DNA from 4 places in the Mesorhizobium sp. WSM1293 genome. Region 3 is predicted to be linked to each of the others. Evidence: predicted binding sites of a transcription regulator. Region 3 holds the regulator's gene; each other region holds the start of a gene.
The links. The regulator PhoB, encoded in region 3, activates phosphate uptake and scavenging genes when phosphate is short. The targets are predictions, from matches to a motif close to TGTCATNNANCTGTCAT.
Positions count from the first base shown of each region.

Region 1: the regulator PhoB is predicted to act here: its motif matches at 2,931-2,947, upstream of M729_RS0102145 (esterase-like activity of phytase family protein).
Region 2: the regulator PhoB is predicted to act here: its motif matches at 2,270-2,286, upstream of ppk2 (polyphosphate kinase 2).
Region 4: the regulator PhoB is predicted to act here: its motif matches at 2,924-2,940, upstream of M729_RS0120730 (LTA synthase family protein).

Region 1 covers NZ_AZUV01000001.1:415,180-420,231, forward strand. The annotation lists gene M729_RS0102135 (trimethylamine methyltransferase family protein) at 1-395, opposite strand, end outside; gene M729_RS0102140 (FAD-dependent oxidoreductase) at 408-2,819, opposite strand; gene M729_RS0102145 (esterase-like activity of phytase family protein) at 3,063-4,541, shown strand; gene M729_RS0102150 (MATE family efflux transporter) at 4,720-5,052, shown strand, end outside.
Region 2 covers NZ_AZUV01000013.1:133,811-138,862, forward strand. The annotation lists gene hemB (porphobilinogen synthase) at 1-322, shown strand, start outside; gene M729_RS0118180 (dihydrofolate reductase family protein) at 541-1,188, shown strand; gene ppk2 (polyphosphate kinase 2) at 1,240-2,160, opposite strand; gene M729_RS0118190 (aldo/keto reductase) at 2,439-3,482, shown strand; gene M729_RS1000000137350 (hypothetical protein) at 3,659-3,811, shown strand; gene M729_RS0118200 (DUF982 domain-containing protein) at 3,878-4,111, opposite strand; gene M729_RS0118205 (GntR family transcriptional regulator) at 4,225-4,890, opposite strand.
Region 3 covers NZ_AZUV01000023.1:42,894-47,945, forward strand. The annotation lists gene xylF (D-xylose ABC transporter substrate-binding protein) at 1-914, opposite strand, end outside; gene M729_RS0124360 (ROK family protein) at 1,184-2,431, shown strand; gene phoB (phosphate regulon transcriptional regulator PhoB) at 2,448-3,137, opposite strand; gene phoU (phosphate signaling complex protein PhoU) at 3,154-3,861, opposite strand; gene pstB (phosphate ABC transporter ATP-binding protein PstB) at 3,888-4,706, opposite strand; gene pstA (phosphate ABC transporter permease PstA) at 4,724-5,052, opposite strand, start outside.
Region 4 covers NZ_AZUV01000016.1:83,897-88,948, forward strand. The annotation lists gene M729_RS0120725 (pilus assembly protein) at 1-906, shown strand, start outside; gene M729_RS0120730 (LTA synthase family protein) at 954-2,918, opposite strand; gene fabD (ACP S-malonyltransferase) at 3,163-4,104, shown strand; gene fabG (3-oxoacyl-[acyl-carrier-protein] reductase) at 4,165-4,902, shown strand.

The DNA of each region.
Region 1 (5,052 bases), on a different contig from region 3:
CACCCGGCCAGGAAGGTCATCGAACCGAGCTCCAGCGTCAGATCGCGGGCGCGCGAACCGGCGTAAGCGTGGATCGACTTCGGCGCCGAGGCGAGTGCCGCCGTCACCATGTCACGGCCGATGCGCACCATGTCGGTGTCTGGATCGACCAGGGCGCCGGCATTGGCAAAATGCTCACGCGCTTGCGGCAGCAGCACCTTGATGCCGAGCTCTTCCAGCACCCGCAGCGCCGTGTCGTGGATCGAAGCCACCTGGTCGTCCGAAAAGATCGGCTGCGGCAGGAACGGGTTCTTCAGCGAATGGTAATTGGGACGGCGGCTGCTTTCGCTGCCGGCCTCGCCCGTGCGTCCACGCCGGCGCTCGCGCCTGCCGTCCCGTGCCGCGTCATCGACCATCGGAAATCCTCCTCATTGCCGCATTGCCTTGCCCAGGGGATCGTAGGGCGAGGCCGCGACGACACGCGCCGGCCGTTCCTCACCCACGACATGCACGGAGAGCGCGGTGCCCTCGCCCGCGAAATCGCGGTCGACCAGAGCCAGCGCCAGGCTCTTGCCGACCGTATAGCCATAGCCGCCCGAGGTGACGAAGCCGACGCGTCGGCCCTGATGCCAGACAGGCTCAAAACCGCTGGCATCGGCGTCGAGCGCATCGATTTCCAGCGTCACCAGGCATTGGCCGCTGCCGGCCTCCCGCTGTTTCAACGCTGCTTCGCGGCCGATGAAGTCGCTCTTGCCGAAAGCGATGAAGCGGTCGAGGCCGGTCTGGCCCGGCGTATAGCCTCGCGTGAATTCACGCGACCAGATGCCAAAGCTCTTCTCCAGCCGCAGCGCATTGAGCGCATAGTAGCCGATTTCAGCAAGGCCCAGATCCTCGCCCGCAGCCAGCAGCGTGTCGCGCAGAGTGGCGTGCATGGTCACGGGGCAACTGATTTCGAAGCCGAGTTCGCCCGCGATCGACAGCCGCGCCACACGTGCCTGCACCATACCGATGTCGAATGCGCCACAGGCCATGAACGGCAATGCTGCGCCGGAAACATCCTGATGCGTCGTGCGCTCCAGAATCTCCCGCGCATTCGGCCCCGTGAGCAGGAAGCCGCTCATCGTGTCGGAGAGGTCGGCGATGGTGACGCCCTCCGCCGCATGGCTCTCGAACCAGCGCATGTGGAATTCCCGGAGATAGTAGGAGCCCATCAGCCAATAAGAGCCGCCGCCCCAGTTGAAGACGGTGAGGTCGCCCTTCAGCCGTCCGTCATGGCCGAGCATCGGCGCCAGGCCGGCCCGCCCCGGCTTCGGCAATCGGCAGGCGAGCAGCCGGTCCAGCCACGCCTCCGCACCCAGCCCCGACACCGCATAGCGCGCATAGGCCGAGATATCGACCAGGCCGGCGGCGCGCCGCACCTGCAGCGCCTCCTCGCCGACGATGTCGAAGGCGTTAGAGCGCCGCAGCGTCGTGTTCTCGGCAAATCCCATCGGCGCGAAATAGGCCGGGATTTCCAACCCCCAGGAAGCCGTCCATTCGCATCCCGCCGCGCTCATGCCGTCATAGGCGCCGGGGCGTTTCAGCGGCCGGCCGGCGGGCAGCCGTTCATTGGGAAAGGTCATGACGAAGCGGCGCGAATAGAACTGGCGCGTCGTCTGCCTGAGATATTCGCGGTTGGCGGCGAAGGCACCGTAGCGAGCGATATCCATGCCGAAGATGTCGGCCTGCGGTTCGCCGAAAATCATCCATTCGGCCAGCGACTTGCCGACGCCGCCGCCCTGGCTGAAACCGGCCATGACGCCGCAGGCAACCCAGTAGTTCTTCAGGCCGCGCACCGGCCCGACAATCGGATTGCCGTCCGGCGTGAAGGTGAAGGCGCCGTTGACCCATTTGCGGATACCGGCCGTCGCCAGGCAAGGGAAGCGCTCATGCGCCTTGGCGAGTTCCGGGCTGATGCGGTCGATGTCTTCCGGGATCAGCTCTATGCCGTAATCCCACGGCGCTCCGTCCATGTTCCAGTGCTTTGGGTTCTGCTCATAGACGCCAAGCAGCACACCCTTGCGCTCCTGCCGCAGGTATGAAAAGCCGTCGAGATCGACGGCGATGCCGATTTCCCTGTCAAGTGCTGCGATCTCCGGAATGTCATCGGTGATGAAATAGTGGTGCTCCATCGGCGTCACCGGCAGGTCGACGCCGGCCATGCGGCCGAGCTGCTTCGCCCACAGCCCGCCGGCATTGACGACATGCTCGGCGATGAGGGTGCCCTGCTCGGTGATGACGTCCCAGCGCCCGTCGGCACGTGCTTTCAGCTCGACGACCCGGTTGCGCAAGATGATGTCGGCGCCGCGCTTCTTCGCAGCACCCGCATAGGCATGCGTGGTACCGTACGGGTCGAGGTGACCCTCGTTGGAATCATGCAGGCCGCCTAGCACGCCGGTGACGTCGACGATCGGGCAGATCGCCTTGATCTCGTCGGGCGTGACCAGGCGCGCGGTCTCGATGCCGACCGACTGGAACACGGCCCAGGCTGATTTCAGCCACTCCCAGCGTGCGGGATCGCTGGCGATGTTGACGCCGCCCGTCATGTGCAGGCCGATATCCCAGCCGGATTCGGCCTCGATCTCCCGGTAGAGATTGATGGTGTAGTCCTGCAGCGCCGCCACGTTGGGATCGGCGTTGAGCGCATGGAAGCCTGCCGCCGCGTGCCAGGTCGAACCGGCCGTCAGTTCTGCGCGCTCGATCAGCGCCACATCGCTCCAGCCGAACCGCGTCAGGTGATAGAGCACCGAGGCTCCGACCACGCCACCTCCGATGACGACTGCGCGGTAGTGCGACTTCAAGGCTTCCCCTCCACGGTTGGTCCGAAGACTGGAGCATATATCTACTAGACATAAGTGTCCAGTGCCGGCGCGCGCATCGTTTTTCGTCGACCGCCGGCATGCACTGCGCGCTGTCACGCAAGCATCATGTTCGCGCCGTAGACCGCATTTCGGGGAGGCTTGCGCAGCATCATCGATGTCGCACCTCTTTCAGTTTTTCGTCCCGCGGCCGCTCCGGCACATCCGTCACAAAGAGGATTATCCATGAAGCACCTGTATCGACCCGCGTCGCTTGGCGTCGCGCTGGCCTTGTTCACCGCCTTGGCGCCGGCGCTCGCCGACAGCACCGCGACCGTCGGCGGCCTCGTCAACAAGGGGCTGGTCGGCGTCGGCCGCATCCCGGCCGCTCAGCGCGACAAGTTCGGCGAGACCTTCGGCTCGGGTTCCGGCATGGCGATCGACGCATCAGGCTGGACGCATGACACCGCCGGCTACAGGGGTTCGCTCTGGCTGTTGCCGGACCGTGGCTACAATGTCGTCGGCACCACCGACTACCGGCCGCGCCTCAACACGATCGCCATCGAATTTGCTCCGGTCGCACCGGGCGCGGCACCTGCTGCCGGCCAGGAGCAGACGGGCATCAAGGCAACGCTCGCCGACACCATGCTTCTCACCGACGACAAGGGGGCTGATGCCACAGGCCTCGACCCACTCAACGGCGTGCGCGCGGCAAGCGGCGACATGCCGATCCTGCCGCAAGCCGACAATGGCAAGCTGGCGCTCGACAACGAGGCGATCGTGCGGCTGCCCGATGGTTCGATGTTCATCTCCGACGAATACGGCCCGAACATCTATCGGTTTTCCGCCGACGGGCATCTGCTGTCGGCAACCCAGCCACCGGCCGCCTTCGTGCCGATGCGCCACGGCACGCCGAACTTCGCCTCGGACAATCCGGGACCCGGTGCCGCCGAGCCCGATCCGAAGGACCCCGAGACCGGCCGCCAGAACAACCAGGGCCTGGAGGGAATGGCGATGACGCCGGACGGCAAGTTCCTGATCGCGGTGCTGCAATCGGCGCCCCGGCAGGATGGCGGCGATTCGCCCGCGACGCGCCAGAACACGCGTGCGCTGGTCTATGACGCGTCCGACCTCGCCCACCTCAAACTGGCGCATGAGTATGTCGTGCCGTTGCCGGTGTTCAAGGATGCCAAGGGCAAGACCAAGATCGCCGCGCAGAGCGAGATCGTGGCGCTCTCCGACAAGACCTTCCTGATGCTGGCGCGCGACAGCGGCAACGGCCAGGGGCTGAAGGGCGACACCTCGCTGGTGCGCCAGATCTTCGTCGTCGACGTCTCGGCCGCGACCGACATCGCCGGCGGCGCCTTCGATGCCGCCGACAAGCCGCTGGCGCCCAAGGGCGTGCTCGACCCGTCGGTGATGCCGGCCAAGCTGACGCCGTTCATCGACATCAACGACAAGGGCGAACTCGGCCGCTTCGGCCTGCACAATGGCGCGCCGAACGACAAGAACAACCTGTCGGAGAAGTGGGAGGCGATGTCGGTGGTCAGCGTTCTCGATCCGAAGCTGCCCGACGACTACTTCCTGTTCGTCGCCAACGACAACGACTTCCTCGCCCAGGACGGTTTTCAGGTCGGCGCACCCTACAAGGCGGAAGACGGCGCCGATGTCGACACCATGTTCCTGGTCTATCAGGTCACGCTGCCGGGTCTCGCCAGGAAGTAACCACCACTGCCCAGGCGGGCGCGCTTGGCGCGTCCGCTGGGGCTCGCGGCTGGGCATGAACGAAGCAGCGGCTTTCAGTGCGGCGCGTTCGCAAGGGTGCATCTCGGTCCCGCCTGCGATATCATCGTGGACTGGATCCAAATCACCATCCGCCGAGTTGCCCGCCATGGACGAAAAAATGCCCGCGCGCCGGCGCACCGGCGACCTGACCAGCGGCCCGATCCCGCGCACGCTTCTGCTGTTCGCCCTGCCGGTGCTCGGCTCCAACGTGCTGCAGTCGCTCAACGGCTCGATCAACGCCGTCTGGGTCGGCCGTTTTCTCGGCGAATCGGCGCTGACCGCCACCTCTAACGCCAACCTCGTCCTGTTCCTGATCCTCGGCACCGTGTTCGGCATCGGCATGGCGGCCACCATCCTGGTGGCCCAGTCGGTCGGTGCCCGCGACCTGCCCGAGGCGCGCCGCATTGTCGGCACCAGCGCGACGTTCTTCTTCCTCGTCTCGGTTATCTTC
Region 2 (5,052 bases), on a different contig from region 3:
GACCTATTACATCGACCACGCCAATTCGGACGAGGCGGTGAGAGAGGCCGAACAGGACATCGCCGAGGGCGCCGACATGCTGATGGTCAAGCCCGGCCTGCCCTATCTCGACATCATTCGGCGGCTGAAGGACGAGTTCCAGATGCCGACCTTCGCCTACCAGGTGTCAGGCGAATATTCGATGATCAAGGCGGCAGGCGCCAATGGCTGGATCGACGGCGAGAAGGCAATGCTGGAATCGCTGCTCGCCTTCAAGCGCGCCGGCTGCGACGGCATCCTGACCTATTTCGCACCCGAAGTGGCGGAGATGCTGAAGGGGTAATTTCTCTTCGCGACGACGGCCGGTCGCGGCGAGCAATGTCGGCCAATCCGCTTCGACATCCATACCAATTTCCGGCTCTTGGCCGGGGAATCCATAGCGAGGGCCACTTGACCGTTGCGTGGGCTTCGTTTGAGCTTGAAAATACCGCTTGCAATTCACAATCGGTTTGTTACAAAACAACTGCTTGCAAAACACAATCGGTTATCGAGGAGGCTCGCATGTCCAAACTTCGCGTCAACGCTTTCACCCTATCGCTCGACGGCTATGGCGCCGGTCCCGATCAGGATCTGCAAAATCCGCTCGGCGTCGGTGGGGAATCCTTGCATAAGTGGTTTGTCGACACCCGCACCTTCCGCAAGATGGTGCTCGGACAAGATGGCGGCACCACCGACGTCAACGAGGCGTTCGCGGCGCGCAGCTTCGAAAATGTCGGCGCCTGGATCCTCGGCCGCAACATGTTCGGACCGATCCGCGGCGAATGGCCTGACGACAGCTGGAAAGGCTGGTGGGGCGACAACCCGCCCTATCATGTGCCGGTTTTCGTGCTGACCCATCACAAGCGGGAACCGATCACGATGGAGGGCGGCACCACTTTCCACTTCGTCATCGACGGCATCCATTCAGCTCTTGAACAGGCCAAGGCTGCCGCTGGCGGCAAGGATGTGCGGGTCGGCGGCGGCGTCGCCACCATACGGCAATATCTGCAGGAAAAACTGATCGACGAGATGCATCTGGCGATCGCGCCGGTGCTGCTGGGCACGGGCGAGAACCTTTTTGCCGGCCTGGACATGCTCAAGCTCGGCTATGTCTGCAGCGAGCAGGTGGCGACCCCGCTCGCGACGCACGTCACCATCAAGCGGGCGTAAGGTGGAGAGCCAATCTCCCCCCTCGTGGGGGAGATCGCAGCTTCGTCTGCCTCAATACTTCTCCGGCACGTAGAGCTCGCGCGGCAGCACCTGGCGTTCGTATTCGGGGTTGAAGACGCGCTCCGGCAAAGTGATCTCCTCGTGCGGCACTTCCTCGTAAGGCAGCTGCTTGAGCAGATGGTCGATGCAGTTCAGCCGCGCGCGTTTCTTGTCGTTGCCCTCGACGATGAACCAGGGCGCTTCCGGGATGTTGGTGCGGGCGAAGGTCTCTTCCTTGGCCTTGGTGTACTGCTCCCAGCGCACGCGCGACTGCAGGTCCATCGGCGACAGTTTCCACTGTTTCATCGGATCGTGGATGCGCATCAGGAAGCGCATCTGCTGTTCCTCGTCGGTGATCGAGAACCAGTATTTGACCACGGTGATGCCCGAGCGGACCAGCATGCGCTCGAATTCCGGCACGTCGTGGAAGAATTCTTCGACCTGATCGGGCTGGGCAAAGCCCATCACCCGCTCGACGCCCGAGCGGTTGTACCATGAGCGGTCGAACAGCACGATCTCGCCGCCGGCCGGCAGATGCGGGACATAGCGCTGGAAATACCATTGCGACTTTTCGCGCTCCGTCGGCGCCGGCAGTGCGACGACACGGCAGATGCGCGGGTTGAGGCGCTGGGTGATGCGTTTGATGACACCGCCCTTGCCGGCCGAATCGCGTCCCTCGAAGATCACCACCAGCTTCTTCTTGTGGTGGGCGACCCAGGACTGCAGCTTGATCAATTCGGACTGCAGGGTGATCAGGTCGCGAAAATACTGCATGCGATCGATCGAAGGCGGATGCGAGTTCTTGTAGATCTTGGCGATCTCCATCGACAGCGCCGGCTCCGACATTTCGAGCTCATAGTCTTCGTCAAGCGTGTCGGCGAGCTCGGCTTCAAGCCAATCCCTGGCCGGAGAATTCTGTTTTAGCTCGGTCATTATCGGCTGCTCCACTTGCAAGCTCTGTCGATCCACGTCCGGCGCCCCAAACTCCCGGCTTACAGCCCGGGAACGGCAACACCTGAGCCGACTTCCATATAGGCCTGCAATGACGGTTTTATTGCAGCGCGAGCATGGTCACCACCGCTGTCGATCCAGCCAGGCATGATCGATCCGCCGCGCTGGCATGGAGACACGTCGCCCAAATTGTCCTACAAATAGCGGCCTCATTCGGGCACCCTCCCCAGCCCTTTCCCAATGCAATCGCGAGGACCGACATGGAATACCGCACCCTCGGCCGTTCCGGCCTGAAAGTTTCGACACTGACCATGGGGACCATGACGTTCGGCGGCGCCGGAGCTTTTTCGGCGGTCGGCAAGACCGATCTCGACGAAGCGCGCCGGATGATCGATCTCTGTATCGACGCCGGCATCAATGTCATCGACACCGCCAATGTCTATTCGAACGGCATTTCGGAAGAGATCATCGGCGAAGCGCTCGGCGGCAAGCGCAAGGGCGACGTGCTGATCGCCTCTAAGGCACGGATGCGGATCGGCAAAGGTCCAAACGATGAAGGCCTGTCGCGCCATCACCTGATCCGGGAATGCGAGAAGAGCCTGAAGCGGCTCAAGACCGACGTCATCGACATCTATTTCCTGCACGAATGGGATGGCGTGACGCCGCTGGAGGAAACCATCGCCGCGCTCGACACGCTGGTTGCCCAGGGCAAGATCCGCTATGTCGGCTGCTCCAACTATTCCGGCTGGCAGGTGATGAAGGCGCTCGGCATCAGCGACAGCCGTCATCAGCCGCGCTTCATCACGCAGCAGATCCACTACACGCTGGAAGCGCGCGAAGCGGAGTACGAACTGCTGCCGATTTCCGTCGACCAGGGGCTGGGCGTTCTGGTCTGGAGCCCGCTTGCCGGCGGATTGCTGTCCGGCAAATACCGCCGTGACAGCCCCACCGCCCGCCAACTCGCGGGCTGGTCGGAACCACCGATCCGCGACGAGGACCGGCTGTGGCGGATCGTCGATGTGCTTGTGGAGATCGGCGCGCAGCGCGGCGTGTCGGCAGCGCAGGTGGCGCTGGCCTGGCTGCTTGGCCGGCCGTCCATCAGTTCCCTGGTGATCGGCGGCAGGACGGAAACGCAGTTCCGGGACAACATCGCGGCGGCAAGCCTGGTGCTTTCCGACGAGGAGCGCGCGCGCCTCGACGCGGTCAGCCGGCCGCCCTTGCTCTATCCCTACTGGCACCAGCAGCTGACGGCAAAGGACCGTTTTGGTGCCGCCGATCTGGTGATTGACCGAAGCGGCATCTGATCGGCAAATCGATGGCGATAGGTATCGCCGCCGCAGTGATGGGCGTGGCCCCATCATTGCGGCGCGCATCTTGCAAGCCTGGCCATCATCGACGCACTATCGCTTCAGCTGTTGTGTTTGACGGCTAATGCTCCTAGGCAGGACCAGAGCCGCGAGGCAGTGAAAAAGGAGCCGATATGGCGCGACCACCAAACTACGATCAGGAACGCAAGGAACGCGACCGCCAGAAGGCGGCCAAGAAGGCCGAGAAGCTGGCAGCCAAGGTTGCAGCGAGGGAACGTTCGAAGCCCGAAGACGAGACTGAAGCCGAAACCGAAACGGCAAAGTGACGGCAAAAGGCCCGCAGATGCGGGCCGTGCCTCAATCCGGATTGCCGCCTCGGATGTCGCCTTGTGTCAGGCCGGCGCCTTGTCGCTGACAAAGACGTCCACTTCGCGCGCCGCCGCAATGAAGGCGCGCCTGGCGTTCATCGCCGGCTTGTCGCCGGCGAGTGCGTCATGGCAGGCCTGCAGGGCCGCGCGATGCTTGGGGCTGCGCTTGCCGGGCCAGCTGTTGAGGAGGTAGTCGGAAGCCTCACGCGCCGTGCGCAAGAGCTGAGTGCTTCCCGCCGCGACTGACTTCACAGTCACAGGTGTTTCAAATCGGTTGTTTTCCATCGCCGCTCCTTACGCCATCGGCGTCTGCGAAGCGAGGGCGAAAGTGCGCACACGTCCAGACGCCGCTTTGCGCCCCTTCATCCGCCTTAAGCAGCAACGACGGCAAAGCCTCTGGCGCGAAGACCGCGCCGATCGTTGGCGAGCGACGTCACCAGCCGGTCGCGGCTGCCGACGATGTGGACCGAGAGCAGGCGCGCGGCTTCATCGACGTCGCCACGGCGTGCCGCCGCCAGTATGGCGCGATGTTCGGCCCAGGCGCGGCTGAGGGCCGCTTCGTCGCGAACCTCCAGCCAGCGCGCCCGTGACAGGCGCGTCATGGCATCACGGACCGCCCGGAACAGGAATTCATTGCCCGACAGACGCGCCAGTTCGATGTGAAAATCCATGCCGACGCGATGCCATTCCTCGCGCGGCGTGTCGTTGTCGCAGGATTCGAGCATCGCCTCGATGACATCGATGGCGCTCCGGTCCGCCAGGCCGCATGTCAGACGAACTGCCGCAACCTCGACCGCCTCCCTGTAGACGGCGATCTGCTCGAGTTCAGCCAGATTGATCGGCGACACCGTCCAGCCGCGCCCGTCCCTGCCGACCAGCCCCTCGGTCTCGAGCCGCAGAAGTGCTGCCCTGACCGGGGTTCGCGATGCACCGAAACGGCTCTCGATCCAGCGCTCGGTCAGCTTTTCGCCGGGACCGATCTCGAGGCCCAGGATCATCTGCCGAAGCTGTTTTTCGACGCTGTGCATCTGCGACATTGTCGTTTCCATCTTTTGGCCGTTTGCGATCGTCTTGCCGATCACGTTCGACAGGTTGCATTGACAGCGGCCAAGCTTGCGTCCATGACGTGCACCATCTTGGTATCCCAAATTGGTATCCGCAGCAAGCATCGATAAAAGAGTTGCTGGGACAGGACATAC
Region 3 (5,052 bases):
TTGACGGTGTTGCCGCCCGGCGTCGTGAAGTCCTTGGCGCCGGCGATGTCGCTCGTCTTCTTGCCGTCGGCCAGTTGCGAGGCGATCTCGGCGGCATTCTTGCCGAGCTCGCGCGCGTCCTTCCACACCGACACGGTTTGCGTGCCCAGGGCGATGCGGTTCAGCGCGGCGTGGTCGCCGTCCTGCCCCGAGACCGGCACGGTGCCGGCCAAGCCTTGAGCCGTCAGCGCCGCGACGACGCCACCGGCAGTGCCGTCATTGGCCGCGACCACCGCGTCGACCTTGTTGTCGTTGGCGGTCAGGAACTGTTCCATGTTCTTCTGGGCGTTGGCGGGCAGCCAGCCATCCGTGTAGGCTTCGCCGACATTCTTGATCTTGCCGCTGTCAATGGCTTCCTTGAGCACTTCCATCGAGCCCGAGAACAGGAAGTCGGCATTGGGATCGGCACCGGAGCCCTTGATGAAGACGTAGTTGCCTTCCGGCTTGACCTTGAACACTTCGCGGGCCTGCATGCGGCCGACTTCCTTGTTGTCGAAGGTCAGATAGAAAACATCCTTGTTCTCGATCAACCGGTCATAGCCGACGACCGGAATGCCTTCGTCCAGGGCTTTCTGCACGGCCGGGCCGATGGCCGAAGCATCCTGCGCCAGGATGATCAGGGAATTGGCGCCCTGCGAGATCAGGCTTTCGACGTCGGTAAGCTGCTTGCCGGGATTGGACTGCGCATCGGCGGAGATGTACTTGTCGCCGGCGGCCTCGATCGCCGTCTTCATGGCGGCCTCGTCGGTCTTCCAGCGTTCCTCCTGGAAATTGGACCACGAAACGCCGACGACCTTGTCCTTCGCCTGCGCGACAGACGCGAGCGTCAGCGACATGGCGGCACCCGCCAGGATGGCGGCTGTGAATCTTTTCATATTATCCTCCCTGCGCCGCGTATGGCGCGACCAAACTGGCCCGAGGGCCGGCACAGAGGCCCTATTTTTTCGAGCCTCGAAAAAATACTGGGCCAACGCCCGAACGCTGTCAACATCGATTCTGATGGATTTTGATGTCGTTTCGAATTTTTTTCGGGCCTCGGAATAAATAAATGACACGGCGCGCGGCTTCTGCCAGTATTTGACCGCGTCACCGACAGCGTTCCAGGGCAGGAAGAACCGCGGCGACCGGGAGGATATGAAAGAGCATGTCGGTCGGAATCCGCCACGACGATTTGCGCCGCCGCAACCGCGCGATGGTGATCGCGGCGGTGCGCCGCGCCGGACAGCCGTCGCGCACCGAGATTGCCGCAACCACAAGTCTCAGCCATTCGACGATCTCGGCGATCTCATCCGACCTGATCGTCGAAGGCATCCTGACCGAAAGCAAGCCGAGCGAGGCCGGCTCGCTCAAACGCGGCCGTCCGCAGGTCGGCCTCAGCCTCAATCCGGAAGCGGCCGCGGTAATGACCGTGGTGCTGTCGCTGAACTTCCTCTCGGTCGCCGTCATCGACTATGCCGGCCAGGTAATATCCGAGGAACAGCGCCGGCTCGACACGCTGACGATGTCGCGCGACTCGCTGATCGGTGAGTGCACGGCAATCGTGCGGCGCCGCCTGGAAGATCCCGACCTGGACGTGCGAAGCATCGCCCGTATCGCGCTGGCCGTCCAGGGCATCACCGACACCCGTGCCCGCGCCATGCTGTGGTCGCCGATCACGCCGCACACCGACATCGCCTTCGCCGACATATTCGAAGAGGAGTTCGGCATCCCCGCCATTATGGAGAACGACTGCAACATGATGGCGGTGGCGCTGCGCTGGCGCGACCCCGATCGTTACCGCGACGATTTCATCGCCATCCTCCTGTCGCACGGCATCGGCATGGGGCTGGTGCTGAAGGGCGAATTGTTCACCGGCACCCATTCCTCGGGCGGCGAATTCGGCCACATGATCCATCGGCCGAACGGCGCGCTGTGTCGCTGCGGACGGCGCGGCTGCGTCGAAGCCTATGCCGGCAATTATGCCATCTGGCGCAACGCGCGGCAGATGGGCGAGGATGCAGAGCCCGTCGCCGATGTCAGCGACGCCGACATGCGCGCCCTGGCTGCTGCCGCCCGCGAAAGGGACGGGCCCGAACGGGAAGCCTATCGCAAGGCCGGCGAAGCGCTCGGCTACGGCCTCGGCAGCCTGTTTGCGCTGATCGATCCGGCGCCGGTCGCCATGGTCGGCGTCAGCGCTGCCGCCTTCGACCTGATCGAGCCGGCATTGCGGCAAGCGATTGCCCAGACCGCCGGCGGCCAGCATTCCATGTCGATTTCCTTCGACACCGAGCCGAACGAACTGCCGCTGATCCGCGAAGGCTGCGCCATGCGGGCGCTGATCTTCGTCGATCAGGAGATTTTTGCGCCGGGCGTGCAGGCGAGATCCGGTCTCGGCGGCAAGAACGTGGCGTGAGTTCAAACGAGGGAGTTCAGTCCTCGCGAATGGCGTAACCCGCCCCACGGATGGTGCGAATGACATCGGGCATGCGGCCGTTGTTGACCGCCTTGCGCAGCCGGCCGACATGCACATCGACCGTGCGTTCGTCGATGTAGATCGTCTCGCCCCAGACATTGTCGAGCAGTTGGCTGCGCGAGAACACGCGGCCTGGATGGCGCATCATGAATTCAAGCAGGCGGAATTCCGTCGGCCCGAGCCGGATCTCGCTCTTCTTGCGATAGACGCGGTGCGACTCGCGATCGAGCACGATATCGCCGACCTTGAGCACGCTGGACAGCACTTCCGGCTTGGCCCGGCGCAGCAGTGCCTTGACCCTGGCCATGAACTCCGGCGTCGAGAAAGGCTTGACCAGATAGTCGTCGGCACCGGTCGAGAGGCCGCGCACGCGGTCGCTTTCCTCGCCTCGCGCGGTCAGCATGATGATCGGCAGCCGCTCGGTCTCGGGACGCATCCTTAGCCGGCGGCAGAGTTCGATACCGGAAACCGCAGGCACCATCCAGTCGAGCACCAGAAGGTCTGGAACGTTCTCCTGCAGCCGGATTTCGGCCTCGTCGCCGCGCGTCACCACTTCGACCTGGTAACCTTCGGATTCAAGATTGTAGCGGAGCAGCACGCCTAGCGGCTCCTCATCCTCCACCACCATGATGCGTGGCGCGATCATCGGCTGGTCACCCCTGTCATGCCGCTGGCGCGGACATTGCCGTCTCGTCCTGCTTCGGACGATTGGCTGGCAACTGCGTGCCGGTCAAAACATAATAGGCATTTTCGGCGATGTTGGTCACGTGGTCGCCGATCCGCTCGAGGTTCTTGGCGCAAAACAACAGGTGCGTGCACGCCGTGATGTTGCGCGGATCTTCCATCATGTAGGTCAGCAGTTCGCGGAACACCGATGTGTATTTGACGTCGATGCGTTCATCATTGTTTCTGAGCGTGGCAAGCGCTGCCGCGTCAGCGGCGGCATACTCGTCGACGACCCCCTGCACCTGGATCAGCACCAGCTGCGCCATTGCGTCGATCGAATGCGAAAGGTCGTGCGGCGTGACGCTCAGCCCGACAGTGCCGACGCGCTTGGCGATGTTCTTGGCAAGGTCGCCGATGCGCTCGAGGTCGCCGGCCATGCGGATCGAACCGACCACCGCACGCAGATCGTTGGCCATTGGCTGGCGCTTGGCGATCAGCGTGATGGCACGATCGTCCAGCTCGCGCTGGCGTGCATCCATGATGGCGTCGTCGGAAACCACCCGCTGCGCCAGCGCATTGTCCGAATTGAGCAAAGCCCTGGTCGAGCCACCGACCATCGAGCGGGCGAGATCGCCCATGTCGCGGATCAGCTGGCTGATCTGCTCCAGATCCTCATCGAAAGATGCAACGGTATGTTCACCCATGATCTTCGTCCCTCATATGCCAGAGATCAGCCGAACCGGCCGGTGATGTAGTCCTGGGTGCGTTTGTCGTCGGGGGTGGTGAACATCTTGTCGGTGGCGCCCTCCTCGACCAGATAGCCAAGATGGAACATCGCGGTGCGCTGCGACACGCGCGCTGCCTGCTGCATCGAATGGGTGACGATGACGATCGTATAGTTCTGACGCAGTTCGTCGATCAGTTCCTCGACGCGAGCGGTGGCGATCGGGTCGAGCGCCGAACACGGTTCGTCCATCAGGATCACCTCGGGCGACACGGCGATGGCGCGTGCAATGCACAGGCGCTGCTGCTGGCCACCGGAAAGACCCGTGCCAGGTTCCTGCAAACGGTCCTTGACCTCGTTCCAGATCGCCGCCTTCTTCAGGCTGGACTCGACGATCTGATCCATGTCGGCCTTGCGCTTGGCCAATCCGTGGATGCGCGGCCCATAGGCGACGTTCTCGTAGATCGACTTTGGGAACGGATTGGGTTTCTGGAACACCATGCCGACGCGCGCCCTGAGTTCGACGACATCGATGTTCTTGTCGTAGATGTCCTCTTCGTCGAGCGTTATCTTGCCGGTTACCCGTGCTGAATCGATGGTGTCGTTCATGCGATTGAGGCAGCGCAGGAAGGTGGACTTGCCGCAGCCGGAGGGGCCGATCAGCGCCGTCACCTGGTTCAGGCGGACGTCGAGATCGACGTCGAACAGCGCCTGCTTCTCGCCGTAGAACACGCCGACCTTGTCGCCGCGCATTTTGATCACTTCGTTCGACTTCATCTTGTCGCCCACTGCGTTTTCAAGGGACTGTTCGGTCATGATGTTCATACCAAAATGCCTTTTTTCTACCAGCGCCGCTCGAACCGACGCCGAAGCACGATCGCGGTGATGTTCATGGCCATGAGGAAGACGAGCAGGATGATGATGGCGCCGGACATGCGCTCGACGAAGGCGCGTTCGGCCTCGTTCGCCCACATATAGATCTGCACCGGCAGCGCGGTGGCCGGATCGAAAGGCGTCGTCGGTGGATCGGCGACGAAGGCGACCATGCCGATCAACAGCAGAGGCGCAGTTTCGCCGAGCGCGCGTGCAAGACCGATGATGGTGCCGGTGAGGATGCCGGGCGCGGCAAGCGGCAGGATGTGCTGGAACACCATCTGCATCTTGGAGGCGC
Region 4 (5,052 bases), on a different contig from region 3:
CGGCCAGGCGCTTACAATATCTCCGACACGCCACCCGACCCGGCCAAGCCCGACACGCTGTTCGTGCCCTACTTCGCGCCGGATGATCCCGAAGACGCCCAGAAGCCGTCTGGCTCCTATGGCAATTCGGATAAATACTACAACAACTCCTATCTCAACGATGTCAGCGACAAAACCAGGCTTGCCCAGTCGGGCATCAACATTCTGGGCATCGATCTCAGCAACCTGCTCGGCAATCTCATCGAACTTCTGTCGCCCGATGACAGGGATGCCAGGGAAAAGATCGCCAAATATGTTGCGCCCGCCAAGGAACTCATCACCGAGATCGGCTCTCCCATCACTGTCGGCCCGAACCGTGCGTGTCCGACCCCGGTGGTCCCCCTGACCGACGACTTTGACAAGCTCCGCAAGGCGGCCAGTCAGATGACCGAGTGGAATGGCTCGGGTACCAATGTCTCCGAGGGCCTGTCATGGGGTATGCGCGTGCTGTCGCCCGCCGCGCCCTACACCGACGGAGCGCCGTGGAAGACGCCCGGCATCAGCAAGATCGTGCTGTTGCTCACCGACGGCGAGAACGTCGTCTATGGCGCCAGCGAACAAGAATCGACAAAGTCGGATTACACATCCTATGGCTATCTGGCTGGCGGCCGCTTCGGATCGGACAACCAGACGACCGCTGCGCGCAATGTCGACGGCTGGACCAAAAACGTTTGCACGCAATTGAAGAACGAGGGCGTGCAGATCTACACCATGGTGCTGCAATCCGACACCGCAGCCAACCGTGCGCTTTACAGCGCCTGCGCCTCGGATCCGAGCAACTATTATGCCGTCAACGATCCGACCAAACTGCCGAACGTGTTCCTTCAGATCGCCAACAACTTCACGAAGCTGCAATTGACCAACTGAACACGCGACCCGAGACGGACCAGCAGGCTCTGAGGAAATCGCTGGCCTCAACTCGTATGGGCGGCGACAATCTTGTCGACCGTTTCGGGGAAGAAGTCGGGCGCTGCGTGGCGTTTGCCGAACATCATATCGTACTGCAGCAGGCGGAAATCGCGGATCGCCGGATCGATCTCCTTCTGCCGCGCCCAATCGGGCGTGGCCTCGCCAGCCGGCGTCAGCAGCAAATTGCGGTCGACGACACGGTAGTGTTCGCTCATCTCGCCCAGGAAGCCGGTGTAGTAGGGATGGCTGATGCCGGCCGTTTTCAGTATATGATAGGGCAGGAAGGCCGGGCTGACAGCGCCCATGTGCTCAGCCGGCCCGGTGCGGTTCGACCAGATGACCAGCGGCGTCTCATGATGCTCGAGGGCAGCCTCGGGCGACGCTTCCTTGCGCGGCGCGACATTGTCCTTCAGGAAGCCGGTTTCGACATAGACCGGCCCGAGCGGCGGCAGATGGTCGCCGAAGAAGGCGATCACGGTTGGGCGGGAGCGTGTCTTTGCCCATTCGACGAGGCGTTCGAGACCGCGATCGGCATCGGCTGAGCCTTCGGCGTAGCTGAGCAGCGATTCGCGCGCCCACTGGCTGATCGGCGCCTGCACCCTGTGCGTGGGACTGTAATAGCGGTTCGGTTCGTAGGGACCGTGGTTTTGCAGGCTGACCGCAAAGAAGAACACCGGCTCTTCGCTGGCGTCGGCCTCGCTGATGATCTCGTCGGTCATCGCGGCATCCGATGCCAGTGGCCCGCGCTTTTGCATTGGCGGCAGCGTCTCTTCCGACTTGAAATCGTTGAAGCCGAAATCGGCGTAGACCGCGCCACGGTTCCAGAACCAGTTGGTGCCCGGATGGATGGCGCGCGCCCGATAACCCTGGCTCTTGAGGAAGGTTGCCAGCGACGGCGTCGGCGTGCGCACATATTGCTGGTAGGGGATGCTGCCGGCCGGCAGGAACGCGTTGGAGAAGCCGGTCAGCGCCTCGAACTCGATATTGGCGGTCATGCCGCCGAACTCCGGCGAGAACATCGAGCCGGAGCGCAGCGCCCGCACATTGGGGATCGGATCGGGCGTGATGGTGACGCCGGGCAGCTTGGTCGGGTCCCAGAAGGACTCGCTCATGACGATGATGATGTCAGGCTTCTCGGCCGGCACCGAGGCGGTCACATCGGGCCTGGCGATCGCCGCGATCGCCTTGTCGGAATAGCCCGGCGGCGCAGAGACATGCGCCATCGGCACATTGAGCGCAAAGGCCAGCGCAAAACCGTTGGAGGCATAGTTTTCCTTCTGGTCCCACATGATCGGGATGATCTGCAACCGGTCCCTGGTCCAGGAGAACGTGGCATAGTCCATGATCGAAACGAAGAAGGCGAGCAGCGGCACTGCCAGCGTCAGCCGCGCAAGGCGTCCCTTGCGGCTGAGTGCGGGAACCTTGCGGCGCCACATCCGCCAGCCATAGACGAGCAGCGACAGGCCGGCGACGATGCCGACGACCATGGCGAGCGCGGTCATCGGCCGGTCGCGCACCAAAAGCGGCAACAGCGCGAAGATCTGGCGGGCATAGAGGAAATCGGTCGGATAGAGCGGATCGCCGAGATAATGCGACTTCTGGTGGCCGACGAAGGCAAGCGATAGCGTCAGCGGCGCGACGATCATCAGGCTCTGATGGCTGCGGCCCAGCACCGCATCGAGGCCGATCAGGATCAGCGCGAACACGACGATGGTGGTCCAGCCCGGCTTGAGCGGCTGCAGGAAGAAGGAGACCGTGCCGGCAAAGTCGCCGCGCACGATCAGTTCGATGGCAAACACCAGGACGGCGGCGATCGCCAGGCTGATCAGCCCATAGCGCATGACCGGCCATCTCCTGCCCGGCAGATAGCCGGTGGAGGGGTCGTCTTCCAGGAACTGTGGCGCGGCCTTGCCGGCGCGTTTGTAACTCTTTGCCACTTTAACTTCCCCACCCAGCGACAAGCACGTCACTCGATTGTCATGGAATTGTCACGCAAAGCTAGCGCCTGTGGCCAAAATAAGAAGAGCCAGCAAACGAATCGTGAGCGGTTTTCATCAGGAGTGATCGCCAAAAAGCCTTTCGGAACAGGCACTCGGCGGATGAAGCTGCCGTCGAGCAGGGTCGAACCGGGCTTGACTTGGCGGCCTGCCTTGCGTCACAGGCAAGAAAAACTCGTCTATCAGGCAAGCAAAACCAGCCCTTGGGAGCCCGCGCATGGCCGTTGCATTCACCTTTCCTGGACAAGGCAGCCAGGCAGTCGGCATGGGCAAGGATCTCGCCGACGCCTTTCCCGAGGCGCGCAGAATTTTCCAGGAAGTCGACGACGCGCTCGGCGAAAACCTGTCGAAGCTGATCTGGGAAGGGCCGGAAGAGACGTTGATGCTGACCGCCAACGCGCAGCCGGCGCTGATGGCGGTGTCGCTGGCCGCGATCCGGGCGCTGGAATCGCGCGGCTTCTCGCTGAAAGGCAAGATCGCCTATGTCGCCGGTCATTCGCTGGGCGAATATTCCGCGTTGGCGGCTGCCGGCTTCGTTTCGGTTGCCGATGCCGCCAGATTGCTGCGCATCCGCGGCAATGCCATGCAGGCGGCGGTGCCGGCCGGCGAGGGCGCCATGGCGGCGATCATCGGATTGGAACAGGCCGATGTCGAAGCAGCCTGCGCCGAGGCTGCCAAAGGCTCCGTCTGCCAGATCGCCAACGACAATGGCGGCGGCCAACTGGTCATTTCCGGCGCCAGGGCCGCGGTCGAACTGGCGGCGAAATTGTGCACTGAGAAAGGCGCCAAGCGCGCACTGATGCTGCAGGTGTCCGCGCCCTTCCATTCGGCGCTGATGGCGCCGGCCGCGAACGTCATGCGCGACGCACTCGCCGGTGTGACAAAGAATGCGCCGGTCGTTCCCGTCCTCTCCAATGTCACGGTCAGCCCGACCAGCGATCCGGACGAGATCGCCCGCCGCCTGGTCGAGCAGATAACCGGCCGCGTACGTTGGCGCGAGACCGTGGAGTGGTTCGGCGCAAATGGCGTCACCACGCTTTACGAGATTGGCGCCGGCAAGGTGCTTTCGGGATTGGCGCGGCGCATCAACCGCGACATCGCCACTGCGTCGGTCGGCTCGGCGGCTGAGGTCGAGGCGACGCTAGCAGCGCTTGCATAAAGCCCCATTTGATCCCATTCCCTGCAAAAGGGGTGTTCTCTTCTCAATCAGGAGACAAAAATGTTCGAATTGACTGGCCGCAAGGCGCTCGTCACCGGCGCATCGGGAGGCATCGGCGAGGCGATCGCCCGGATGCTGCATGCGCAAGGCGCGATCGTCGGCCTGCATGGCACCCGCGTCGAGAAACTGGAGGCGCTGGCTAGCGAGCTTGGCGACCGGGTCAAGCTGTTCCCGGCCAATTTGTCCAACCGTGACGAGGTCAAGGCGCTCGGCCAGAAAGCCGAGGCCGATCTCGAAGGCGTCGACATCCTGGTCAACAACGCCGGCATCACCAAGGACGGGCTGTTCGTGCGCATGTCGGATGCCGATTGGGACAGCGTGATCGAGGTCAATCTGACCGCCGTTTTCCGGCTCACCCGCGAACTCACCCATCCGATGATGCGCCGCCGCCATGGCCGTATCATCAACATCACCTCGGTGGTCGGCGTGACCGGCAATCCCGGCCAGACCAATTACTGCGCCTCCAAGGCCGGCATGATCGGCTTCTCCAAGTCGCTGGCGCAGGAGATCGCCACCCGCAACATCACAGTTAACTGTGTTGCACCAGGCTTCATCGAATCGGCAATGACCGACAAGCTCAACGACAAGCAGAAAGAGGCGATCATGGCGGCGATCCCGACGCGGCGCATGGGCACCAGCGTCGAAGTCGCGTCCGCCGTCGCTTATCTCGCCTCCAACGAAGCCGCCTACGTCACCGGCCAGACCATCCACGTAAATGGCGGCATGGCTATGATTTGAACGAGGTTCTGCAGCAACGCCGGCGGGTTGTGTAAAGAGACCATTTCGGCTTGGACCTCAGCTATTTTTCGTGTAATGCGGCCCGCAACCCGGCGGTTCGGGCAAAAATCGGTCCGTAGTCGTTGCGTTTCCGGCAGGACCATCTTTCAG